One region of the Vibrio sp. EA2 genome, then DNA from elsewhere that is predicted to be linked to it. Evidence: predicted binding sites of a transcription regulator. Region 1 holds the regulator's gene; each other region holds the start of a gene.
The links. Region 1 encodes CRP, which controls carbon source genes, mostly activating them, when cyclic AMP is high. Its sites were predicted from a motif close to TGTGANNNNNNTCACA; they were not measured.
Positions count from the first base shown of each region.

Region 1 (3,198 bases):
ACAGTGTTATAGCTGTGAACGAGCCGCCAACATTCTTAGCCTACATCTCGTAACAAGGAGCCGTTATGACCCCTGATGTGTTATTTGAATCGTTATGGCAAGACTATATCCAGCGTCTTTGCCCCTCTGCTGCAAAAGTTCATCAACTTCTTCAGGAAGATGAGCCTCTGATTAATGACCATATTGCACTGCGCACATTCAATGTTGAGCCGCTTGGTATTGAGACGCTGGCTAAGCCGTTCTTAGCCATTGGCTATAAGGCATGCGGTGATTATGTGTTTGAGAGTAAAAAACTCGTTGCGAAGCACTACGAGCATCCTGATCCTAAACAACCAAAAGTGTTCATCAGTGAGCTTAAAGTTGAAGAGTGTTCACCTGAGCTACAAGCGGTTGTGGCGAAGCTGGTCGCGCAAGTGGATGCAGAAAAACTGTCTGATAGCGCATTTTTACATGGCGGCCGCTTATGGGATCTCAGTTTTTCGGATTACCAGACTCTGGCTAAAGAAAGTGAATACGCATCCTGGCTGGCGGCACATGGGTATGGCGCTAACCATTTCACAGTCAGTGTGAATCAACTCAATCAATACGATGAAGTGAAGCAAGTGAACGATTACTTACGTCAGTCTGGATTTGTGATTAACGAGTCAGGCGGTGAAGTTAAAGGTTCTCCAGAAGTGTTGCTTGAGCAGTCTTCAACCATGGCGGATAAAGTAGCAGTAAGCTTTACTGGCGGCTCTGAGATCATTCCGGGTGGATTCTACGAATTCGCCAAACGCTACCCAATGGAAAACGGGGAACTTTACCCGGGTTTTGTAGCCGCATCCGCTGATAAAATCTTTGAGAGCACGAATGGCTAGTCGCTGTAGTTAATACCAATCCAAGTAAGAAAGTGGTTATAGAGAACCAGAAAACAGGCATCGAAAACAAACACGCACCGTATGTTTATAAGAACGCATCTATGGGGCTTCGATTTGCCATCCATGGCAAATAGAGTTTGTTTATCGAACCCTGTTCCCTGACCAGTTAATTTTCCGGATTGGTATAACTCGGTTCCTGATAGCATAGCGCTCACTAGGGAATTGAAAGCTTACCTGAATAGAAAAAGCCACCAATGTTGCCATTGGTGGCTTTATTATTTTATTTACACTACTCGAATCTTAGATTAACGAGTACCGTAAACGACGATAGTTTTACCGTGCGCAGAGATCAGGTTCTGCTCTTCTAGCATCTTCAAGATACGACCAACTGTCTCACGAGAACAGCCAACGATTTGACCGATTTCTTGGCGAGTGATCTTGATTTGCATGCCGTCTGGGTGAGTCATCGCGTCTGGTTGTTTTGCAAGGTTCAGAAGCGTCTGAGCGATACGACCAGTTACGTCTAGGAACGCTAGGTCACCCACTTTTTGGCTGGTTACCTGAAGGCGACTTGCCATCTGCGCAGAAAGACGCATTAGGATGTCTGGGTTTACTTGGATAAGCTGACGGAATTTCTTGAAAGAAATCTCAGCAACTTCACAAGGAGATTTAGCTCGAACCCAAGCTGTACGCTCTTGGTCTTCCTCGAATAGACCAAGTTCACCAATAAAGTCTCCTTGGTTTAGGTAAGAAAGGATCATTTCCTTACCTTCTTCGTCTTTGATAAGAACCGCAACAGAACCTTTAACGATGTAGTACAAGGTTTCAGCTTTTTCACCAGCGTGAATCAGCGTGCTCTTTGAAGGGTACTTATGAATGTGACAGTGTGAAAGAAACCACTCTAATGTCGGGTCGGTTTGAGGTTTACCTAGAACCATAATATCTCACTTCCTCTGCAGGGTACGCTTGCGCTATCCATATTTTAGCTAAGCCTGAATCAGACTTACTAGAATAAGAGCACTTTTTATATGCTGCAAGCTATCTTGTGTTTCGGTAAGAAATAGTATCCTTTTTCTAGGATGATTTCTTGATTTTAATCGTGCCATGGTTGCTATTTTGTACGCAAAACTGTGCACATGATCACGGTATGAAAAGTAAACACTCCGAAAGCGAGATTTTTAGCCAATTTTTCCTGTTTCTATCAGTTGTTGTAGGATAGGCCTCACGATCAGCTCCATTGCAAAACTCATCTTACCGCCCGGCACGACTATCGTGTTGTGACGTGACATAAACGAGCCGTCAATCATGGCCAACAGGTAAGGGAAGTCGACATTCTTGATCCCACGTAGGCGAATTACCACAAAGCTTTCATCCAGACTCGGGATGCCTTTGGCGTTAAGTGGGTTTGATGTGTCTACGGTTGGTACACGCTGAAAGTTAATGTGGGTACGTGAAAACTGCGGAGTAATGTAATTCAGGTAGTCGTCCATTGAGCGCACGATAGAGTCCATAACGGCCTCTCTTGAGTGGCCGCGGTCGCGCGTATCTCGGACGAATTTTTGGATCCACTCCAAGTTCACAATCGGTACCATGCCAATCAGAAAATCAACATGTTGCGACACATTCACTTCACCATCGACCACGCCACCGTGCAGCCCTTCATAGAAGAGTACATCGCTGTTGTCTGGTAGGTCTTGCCACGGTGTGAAAGTGCCTGGCATCTGGTTATACGGTACTGCTTCATCAAAGGTGTGCAGATAGCGACGTATGCTGCCAGTCCCTTCTTCGCCATATTGGCGGAAAAACTTTTCCAAACCAGGAAAGTCATTGGCCTGTGGACCAAAGTAGCTGATGTGTCTGCCTTGCTCGCGCGCTTTACGAATTTCGATATCCATTTCCGGGCGGGTAAAGCGATGGAAGCTGTCACCTTCAACCCAAGCTGGTTTGACGTTCATCATATTGAACATCTTGCGGAAGGCTTCAGATGTAGTGGTCGTGCCGGCACCGGAAGAGCCGGTTACTGCAATGATTGGGTGTTTAGCTGACATGACAAACCTTGTCGAAAATTACTTTCCTTTAAGATGCAGTAGGTATCTACTGCATGCGAGATAACCCACTATAGCACGTAACAACGGCTTGTCATCGAGTGGGATACGGTAAAATGTGAGGGGGTTAGGTAAAAGGTATTAATACTTTGCTTTTAATTGAATATCCACGGTTTCATGCAGTTCGGAGAACACGATAACCGCTTCGCCTTTCTCTAGCTGCAACTTAACCTGATCGATTTTATCTTGCAGGGAGACTTCAACGCTGCCGTAATCTGTCCCTTCACGCAGAACAA
Region 1 is NZ_JAWLID010000022.1:16,029-19,226, reverse strand. It holds gene RXX31_RS22990 (DUF1338 domain-containing protein) at 66-857, shown strand; gene crp (cAMP-activated global transcriptional regulator CRP) at 1,163-1,795, opposite strand; gene RXX31_RS22980 (phosphoribulokinase) at 2,036-2,905, opposite strand; gene RXX31_RS22975 (YheU family protein) at 3,044-3,198, opposite strand, start outside.

Region 2 (3,198 bases), on a different contig from region 1:
GGTTCATTGTAAGCTTAGTTGCCTTAGCCGTTGGAACGACATTCAGACCTTTCGCTTCAAGCTCTACTAGCTTATCGGTCGCAATAGCTTCAATTTCAGGAACAACGTAAGCCGGTTGCTCTTTATTGATGATTTCTTCTAATGCTTGACCATCCAGCATATCAAGCACGTAGCTGCGGTGAGCGACTTGCATGGCTGGTGCATTCGCATAACGGTCACAAGCGATGACTTCCAGACCCAGACGTTGACATTCAATCGCGACTTCTTTACCAAGTTCGCCAGAGCCTAAAAGTAACACACGAGTAGCATTTGCGCTGGTTGCAGTACCGAACATATCGTTCCCTTACAAAATAAAGTGATGAGACAGAATTTGCAGGGGATCATACTGAATTTTTATCTTAAAGCAAACGTTTGCGTAGGGTTTTTTAGTAATAAAAAAGCTCTACATTTTGTAGAGCTTTCATCGACATCATTATGTGATTACACGTTAACGAAACTTAGTGGAATGTCGGGATTCAACGCTTCTAACGTTGACTGAGTATCAGCAAGATGACTGATTTTACCTTCTGAATTCTCCACTAACGCTGCCGCTTTGATGTTATCAAAGGTTCCACCTGCCAGTAACACCTGAATCAAAGCAACTTGAAGAGGAGGAAGGCTCGGGTTAAACGCCGCATTCTCAGCGTAAGCACCTTGGAAAACGCGTCCATCAGCAAGCTCTAACGCCAAACCGCTCAGATTATTGGTGTAAGGGGCATGGCTCATGTTCATTGCATCGACGGCTTTTTGAATCAGCACATCGTTATCTTCACATTCGAACTGATGCTTAACTTCAGCCATTAGGCCAGATTTGATACCCAAATCGGCGGGTCCAAATGCTTCGGGTAGATATTCATGTAGCGATTTTTCTTCACGCTCTGGCAATTGGACTTTTAGCTCTTTCGCTGTAGACAGCTCGTTCATAAACTGACGACAGTGACCACAAGGGCTAAAGTTAATCGTGATGTCTTTAACACCGCGTTCACCCTTCATCCAGGCGTGACTGATTGCAGATTGTTCTGCGTGAACAGTTTGACCAAGCTGAACACCAAGGAACTCCATGTTTGCGCCGAAGTAGAGACGGCCAGAAAGCCCGCGAACAATGGCACCAACATAAAACTCAGAAATAGGCGCGTAAGAATAAGCCGCGGCAAAAGGAAGCAGAGCAACACGCAGCGCTTTGTCAGATAGAGCGGTAGCAGACAGTAACTGCTCAAACTGCTGTGCTGAAAGAGTAGCATCAAAATCGTCGGCTAAGACGATAGGAGCAAGTTGGTTTGAAAGTGCTTCAGGTGCGCTTGCTAGCGCTTGTTCAATGCGACTTTTCATGTTGAATCCTTGTTATTGCATGGACAGTTATTCTATGTAAAGTGGGAAAATGTTCTGTGCTTTAGATCACGCAAAATAATGCAATTGTAATTAACGTTACATAGTTAGAGTGAAGTCACACATGTATTCGATTGCACAGGCGCTGAATGTTACGTCGATCTCTTAAATATATTAACTCATACACATATCACAAGTGATGAGGCATTGAGTGTCGCTCCCATTACATTTCTAAGAGGTCAGGTTGCGAACGGATTTCAATCTGTAGAGGTAGAATAGGAGAGAGAATCGGGGAAAGACCTGCCCAGATGATAGGCAGGCCAAAACCGTTGCTTATTGATACAGCCAGACAGTCAGAGCAAAAAAGCTCGGAGCCAGAACCGACGTAATAATGCCGCAAAGTACTAACGCCAAAGACGAGAACGCCGCGTCTGCTGGTTGTTTCTCGACACACGTCGCAGTCCCCAGTGCGTGGGACACCGTACCCATGGTTAAACCTCGGGCAATAGGATGCTTAATCCCAATCAGGTTGTAGATAGGGTAAGCCACAATCGCACCCAACAAGCCAACCAGAAGTACCAAAATCGCCGCAACAGCCGCTTCACCACCAAGGTGGCTGGAGATTTCCATCGCAATAGGGGTGGTCACTGATTTACCAACCAAGCTCGCGATCAAACTCAACTCGGTGTGAAAAGCGACGGCTATTAAAGTCGCGGTCGTCATCGACATCACACTGCCGAGAACACAAGCCAAGGTAATGATGCGCCAGTTTGCTCTGATTTGAGGAAGCTGCTCATATAGCGGGTAAGCTAGTGCCACAACGGCAGGTTGTAGCAGGAAACTAAACACTTCGTTGTCGGCATAGTAAGTGTCAAAAGGCACGTTCAGGTAGGTCAACAAGGGGATGATGACCGCAATAGAGATAAGCAGTGGGTTAACAATTGGGTGATTCGCTTTAATCGCGATCTTACGAGCAATAAGGAAAACAACAATAGTGAGTAAAATCCACATATTAGTGTTTCTCCTTTAGCAGGTAATCCAGCAGCCATGCGAGACTTACCAGCACAATCAATGTGCCGCCGACCGCACTTGCAAGAATGGGAAGTGCATTGGCAAAAAGCATGTCGAAATGATCCATCAGGCCAACACTAACTGGAACGAATAACAAGATCATGTAGCGAATAAACAGCGTTGCGCCAGTTTTTACCCACTCTACTTTGACAATCCCGGTTGCCATAGCGAGGAATAACAGGATCATACCGATAACACTCCCTGGAACAGAAGTGTCTGTAAACCTTTGAATAGTCACTCCGATCCCAAGTGCTCCCATAATGAGACAGAGGGAAACGAGCAATTGAGTCAGTTGTAATAATCGATCTTTTATCATTTGGGCAGCATATAAAAACGACAAGTGCACCTGACGGTGCCCTTGATTAAGTAACAAATTAAGAGGCTAGCGTCTCTACGTAACGATAAACGGATTTTAATAGTGCGATTTTCTTTTCGTCACTTTCATGTTCGTGAACTAAGTTTTCTAAATTCAGCATATACTCTTCGATTTGGTTTTCAAACACTTCGCGGCAGTGAAGTGCCCAACGTCTTTGTTCCTGTTCATCGAGCGTAGCTGGGAAATTACGCGCACGGTAACGGAACAACAGGGGTTTTATGCGTTTGTCATCGAACTCAATATCAAGCGCCGCCAGGTTGTTCGGGTCGGTCTCGCGAATAATATCCATCGCTGCGCGATCCGCCGGAGAGAAAAAGCCATCGTACAGTTGAGTATCCACATCATCACTTTTTTCAAATGTGCGCTCAACAGAAAACAGGCTGATC
Region 2 is NZ_JAWLID010000002.1:401,045-404,242, forward strand. It holds gene purT (formate-dependent phosphoribosylglycinamide formyltransferase) at 1-334, opposite strand, end outside; gene cdd (cytidine deaminase) at 481-1,368, opposite strand; gene RXX31_RS06115 (LrgB family protein) at 1,699-2,376, opposite strand; gene RXX31_RS06120 (CidA/LrgA family protein) at 2,378-2,752, opposite strand; gene sbcB (exodeoxyribonuclease I) at 2,811-3,198, opposite strand, start outside.
Region 2: the regulator CRP is predicted to act here: its motif matches at 1,473-1,488, upstream of cdd (cytidine deaminase).

Region 3 (3,198 bases), on a different contig from region 1:
CTTTTTCTGGCTGGTTACTGTTAATGGCAACCTGCGCAAGCAGAGCGTTGGCCTGCCCTTGATAGTGCTCATCCAACTCAATGTTACGCTTTTGGTGCTCGGCTTCTGCTTCTTCAAGTAACTGACCAACCTGATTGTAACGGTGCTGACTTTGCGCCAGCCAGGCACGCAACATTGTCAGTTTTGGATGACTAAACAGCAAGTCTGAATCAAGCTGACGAATGGCATTTTCCAGCGTGCTGAGTTCGCCTTGGTTAAACATTTTCCAACCAAATTCATTTAGGATTTCAATCACTAAATCTTTGTCATCTGACTTCTGAGCGTGGTGAATAGCTTGGTGAGGCGATTTCTGCTGCAACCATGCCAAAGCGGCATTGCGGTGCAGATCTTTCTCTTGCTGAGGAATGCGAGCCTGACGTTCATGAGACAAAAACTCACCAAACAAGTTGTGGAATCGGAACCAGTTGTGTCCGCCTTCCAAAGGATAAATAAACAGACCGTAACGATTCAGAGATTCGATCATACCGAGGGCATCTTCACGTTGAGTCAAGGCAAAGACTAACTCGTCGTTGAAATGATCCAAAACCGATACCTGCATCAGGAATTTACGGGTTTCCTGATCAAGCAAATCGAATACTTCTTCTACAAGGTAATCCCATAAATGCGCGTGGTTAAATTGAGAGACAGACTCCACCGTTTGCGCCAAGGTACGGTTTTGATGCTGTGCCTGCAGTGCGATGAGTTGCAGTGCAGACGGCCAGCCCTCAACATACGTTCTGAGGCTATTGGCCATGTCTTCATCTATACCGTCAGCAATGCGCTGGTTAAAGAAGCGAGTGGTTTCTTCCGTGTCAAAGGCTAACATGTCGTTGCCAATTTCGATCATCAAGTCGCGCACCCGCAGGTTTGCGGTACCCAGTGGTGGTGTTGCACGGCTTGTGACGACCACGGTTAGATTGTCTGGCATGTGCTTTAAGAAGAAGCGCATCGACTCATGAATCTCATCATTGGTGATTAAGTGATAGTCATCGAGTACCACGTAACATTCCTGATGAAAGTCAGCCATTTCTGCAAACAGTTCACTATAAAGGGAGCGCAATGATGAGATTTGGCGCTTTTCCGCCAGTTTCTGCGCGTTAGAGCAACTGAAGTTTGTTGCTTTATTTAGTGCCTGTAACAGGTAATTGACAAAGCGGAAGCCGTCATTATCGCTGTCATCAATACTATACCAGCCAACATTCGGTTTATCGGATAACCATTGGGCTGCCATCGTCGTTTTACCGTAACCGGCAGGTGAGCGAAACAAAACCAATTTGTAGTAAGGCGCTTGTTGTAGTAAGTCCAGCACTCTTGGACGCACAATGGCGTTGTGTAACCGACCTGGGCGAGTGAGCTTAGATGGAATCCACATAAATCGTTATGTCCTTCATTTGTGTAAGCCAGCGATATCTGAAAACGGTTTGCGTCACCTAAATTTAATTTGTTTGAAAAGTGAACAGAAATGCAAATCGAGTGGGATGTTACGATATCGGGAAGACACGTTACTTTGATCAACTTCCTAATTCTCGCGAGATGGCGTAAATGACACCAACTACGCCCTTTATTTGTGATATAAATCACTTTTTTGTTCTAGTTTGTGGTGAGGGATATTATTTTCTGCACGAACACTTGGTGAATTTTACTTTTATTAACGAGGGGAATGTGATCGCTAAGACAAAATTCACATCTTAGATCGTCAGCGCCTCAAAAAACATTATGAGTGAATTTTAGCCTTTTCTCATATTCACCTGTGATCGGAATCACTAAGAAGTGGAGCGAATGAAGTTTTGTTGCGATTGAGATCACTAACTGCTTGGTGATCCCCCCCTCTACGCCCTCATTCCTCCTCCTTCAAAGGAGGATAAACAGGAGGATGTTTATTCACACCGGTAAATGCACGATGTATGGCAGATGAATTACTAAAAGACGTGAGAATTTCGTAATGAAACCTACACAACAAAAAAAGTTTGACAAAAAATCGTTCCAAGATAGCGTTAAAAAGCACTTATCAGTGACTTACGCACATACTGTTGAAAACGCAGATAGCCGCGCATGGTACCTAGCAATGGGTCGTGCACTAGCGGAAATCACTACTTTTGATTTGCTTGCTACTGAAGAAGATCCACGCATCAAAGGTGCTAAGAGCGTTAACTACCTTTCTCTAGAATTCCTAATTGGCCGTTTAACGGGCAATAACTTAATCAGCATGGGTCTGTACGATCAAGTATCAGAAGCAATGGCTGAATTGGGTCATAGCGTCACTGACCTGCTTGAAGAAGAACGCGACCCATCACTAGGTAACGGCGGTCTTGGCCGTCTGGCTGCATGTTTCATGGATTCATGTGCCGCGCAAGAATACCCAACAGTGGGTTACGGCCTACACTACGAATACGGTCTATTTAAGCAATCTTTCAAAGATGGCCGTCAACAAGAAGCACCAGATGCATGGTGTGGTGTAGAAGGTTACCCGTGGGAAGTGGCTCGTCCAGAACTTGCACAGGAAATCGGCTTCTACGGTCACGTTGAAGTAGTGAACGAGAACGGTAAAGAAGTTCGTAAATGGGTTCCTGGCATGACAGTAAAAGCGATGCCTTGGGATCTGCCAATCGTAGGTTACGAATCAGAAACGGTTTACCCGCTGCGTCTTTGGGAATGTCAGGCAATTGCACCATTCTCATTGGCTAGCTTTAACAATGGTAACTACTTCGAAGCTCAGCATGCGCTGATCGACGCAGGTAACATTACCAAAGTGCTTTACCCGAATGACAACCATGAGAAAGGTAAAACACTTCGTCTAATGCAGCAGTACTTCCACTCTGCGGCGTCAGTACGCGATATTCTGCGCCGCCACGAAGCAGCAGGCTACTCACTAGAAGAACTGCCAAAGCAAGAGACTATCCAGCTTAACGATACGCACCCAACTATCGCTATTCCTGAGCTAATGCGCATCCTGGTTGATGAGAAAGGTCTGTCTTGGGAAGCGGCGTGGGAAATCTGTTCGCACACATTCGCGTACACAAACCACACATTACTTCCAGAAGCACTAGAGACATGGCCAGAGTCGCTCATTCAGCACCTGCTTCCACGTCACATGGAGATCATCTACGAGATCAACCATCGCTTCCTACAAGAAGTTCGTGCTAAGTGGCCTGGTGATGT
Region 3 is NZ_JAWLID010000004.1:248,276-251,473, forward strand. It holds gene malT (HTH-type transcriptional regulator MalT) at 1-1,411, opposite strand, end outside; gene RXX31_RS11960 (glycogen/starch/alpha-glucan phosphorylase) at 1,982-3,198, shown strand, end outside.
Region 3: the regulator CRP is predicted to act here: its motif matches at 1,789-1,804, upstream of RXX31_RS11960 (glycogen/starch/alpha-glucan phosphorylase).

Region 4 (3,198 bases), on a different contig from region 1:
TAGATAGTTGTGATATGGAAAGAAAAACCCATTTTGTCATCTTTCAACAACATACGGACACTTTCCCAAGTATCTGAAACTACACGTCGCTCACTGTTGCGACACTCTTCGAGTGTTCTAACGATCATTATTAATTTTCCTTATTAAGATGCTTGTTTGAAGTGTTTTGCAGCAATGGTTTCTACTGCATTTTCAAAAATGCTTAGTCCTTGATCTAGCTCTGACTCACTAATCGTTAGTGGACAGAAGAATTTAACCACTTCGTCGTCAGGGCCAGCTGTTTCGATAACCATGCCACTTTCAAAACACGATTTAGCAATTTCTGATGCCAGGTCACCGCTGTTACACTCGATACCAACCATCATGCCGCGACCTTTTTTCTGTACGAACATTTGTGGGAATCGACGTACACAACGCTCAATGACGTTACTTACACTTTCTGAACACTGCTTAATGTGTGTTTCAAAGTCGTCGTTCGCCCAGTAAATTTCCAGCGCTTTAGCGGCAGTAATAAATGCATGGTTGTTACCACGGAATGTACCGTTGTGCTCGCCTGGTTTCCATTGGTCAAGCTCAGGTTTAAGCAGTACAACCGCCATCGGTAAACCGTAACCACCGATAGATTTCGACAAGGTTACGATATCAGGCTGAATACCTGACGGCTCAAAGCTAAAGAACGTACCCGTACGTCCACAACCAGCCTGAATATCATCGACAATCATAAGAATGTCGTTTGCTTTACAAATTTTGCTTAGGCGTTGTAGCCACTCGTTTGAAGCGACATTCAAACCACCCTCACCCTGTACTGTTTCAAGAAGCACTGCGGCAGGCTTGTCCATACCAGCAGAGTTATCGTTAAGCATGGTTTCAAACAGAGCCAAACCATCAACGCCTGCGTAACCTTCGAAAGGAATACGAGATACGTTGTGAAGGCTAGAACCATTACCCTGTCTATGGTGCTGGTTACCTGTTGCTGCCAATGCGCCAGCTGTACAGCCGTGGAAGCCATTGGTGAAAGCGACAATGCTGCTACGGCCAGTCACTTTTTTCGCTAGTTTAAGTGCAGCTTCCACTGCGTTAGTACCAGTAGGCCCAGTGAACTGAACTTTGTAATCCAGTTTTCTTGGCTTAAGAATGTAGTTGTCTAGTGCTTCAAGAAACGTTGCTTTCGCTTCTGAGTGCATATCTAGACCATGTGTAATACCGTCCATTTCAATGTACTCAAGTAATGCTTGCTTAAGTACAGGGTTGTTATGGCCGTAATTTAGAGATCCCGCTCCAGCAAGGAAGTCTAAATAGCGTTCGCCCTGTTCTGTTTCCAGCCAGCAGCCTTTCGCTTTGCGAAATACCACTGGAAAGTTGTTTGAATATGAGCGTACGTTGGATTCCTGCTTTTTGAAAATATCCATGATGAGACCGTTTTTTAATTCCTATAGTTAGAGGATTATTTTAGGGGAATTCGATACAAATACTCTGTATCGTGTTTGCCTTTAAAGTGGGCTTCTTCATCCAAAAATGTGCTTACTTGGCCAGAATTGCCGTTCATCGCATCTAACTTTTTGAATAACGCCCAAGAGGCTTTGTTGTCTTCCGTGATAGTCGTTTCTACCATTTTCACGCTCAGACCTTCTCTGGTAAGAAGTTCTTTTAGCATGCGAAACGCTAAACCATGACCTCTGTAACGAGGTGAGACTGCAACCTGCCAGACAAATAACACTTCTGGTTCGTCTGGTTTCTGATACCCCGATATGAAGCCGGCGATATCTTTATTGCATTCAACCAGAATACTGGTTTTGCTAAAATGTGTTGACTGAAGGAAATTGCAATAAGAAGAATTCATATCTAAAGGTGGACAATCTGCAATTAAGCTATAAATGTCGTCACCATCAGAGATCTTAGGTTCACGAAAAATCCATTTGTTTCTTGTTTCCTCTTCAATCTCTGGATAGAGGACCCAAGGTGCTGATGTGATCATGTGAAAATTCATATCCTTTGAGGTCTAATTAATTTCGCTATTATTATGGGCATCTCTCGCTACCAAAAATCAAATATTCGCGGATTATAACCGCATTTATGTGATAAAGATCACACTTCATAGCCGTTTAACCATTTATTAAAATATTTGAGTTCTAATCTTCTCCAGAAGCTGTTAATAGCGCGGGGAATCCTAAATTAGAAAATATAATTTTGTGCATACTCTATTTTTTGGTCGAACATAAAGTCTATCAAAGAATAAAGGGACGCTTTTTGACCCATTAAACATATGAAAGCAATCAAATTAGTTTCTAGCTGATCAATTAATCTAAGTTTTCAAACAATTTTTGTCGCCATTTTCCTTACGAAAGCACCTCAACTCTGATCTTCATACCAGCCATTCGGCATCTAAACATTTGACCTCTAAATTTAAGACCTGAGCCAAAAAGCTCAAAAACTGGTTATGATGTAGACACATTATCTACACAAAAATGTCTAATAAACTTCAAAATTAATTTACGCTCGCGTTAATGACGAAATTAACCGTGAAAAATAAACAATAAACCTATGTTTTTAAAGGAAAAATTGAAATAAGGCACATTACTATCAATCACCTCAATACAGGTGGAACCAAAGTCACATTGACACCTAGTTCGTTGATATTTTTTCAAAAATTAATTAGAGTACAAAACGTTAGACACAAAAAAGGACGATTACATGGACCCCATACTGGAAGTTAAGGGACTTTATAAAGTGTTTGGTGAAAACCCAGAACGTGCTTTCTCACTTATCGACAAAGGTGTCGATAAAGACAACATTTTTGAGCAAACTGGTTTAACTGTCGGTGTAAACGATGTTTCTCTTACCATTAACGAAGGTGAAATTTTTGTAATTATGGGCCTTTCTGGCTCAGGTAAATCCACTCTTGTCCGTCTCCTAAACAGACTGATTGAACCAACCAAAGGGAGTGTCTACCTTAAAGGGGAAGATATCGCCCACATCTCTGAAGATGCACTGAGAAAGGTTCGCAGAAACAATATCTCAATGGTTTTCCAAAGTTTTGCACTGATGCCGCACATGACGGTCATTGAAAACGCAGCGTTTGGCCTTGAGCTCGCGGGCGTTGGTGTGGAAGAGCGACATGCCAGTGCACTCTCCGCTCTTGAACGAGTGGGACTTGACCCTTACGCAGAGTCTTTTCCGGATGAATTATCAGGTGGTATG
Region 4 is NZ_JAWLID010000002.1:737,051-740,248, forward strand. It holds gene RXX31_RS07650 (ectoine synthase) at 1-128, opposite strand, end outside; gene ectB (diaminobutyrate--2-oxoglutarate transaminase) at 144-1,409, opposite strand; gene ectA (diaminobutyrate acetyltransferase) at 1,445-1,975, opposite strand; gene proV (glycine betaine/L-proline ABC transporter ATP-binding protein ProV) at 2,692-3,198, shown strand, end outside.
Region 4: the regulator CRP is predicted to act here: its motif matches at 2,075-2,090, upstream of ectA (diaminobutyrate acetyltransferase).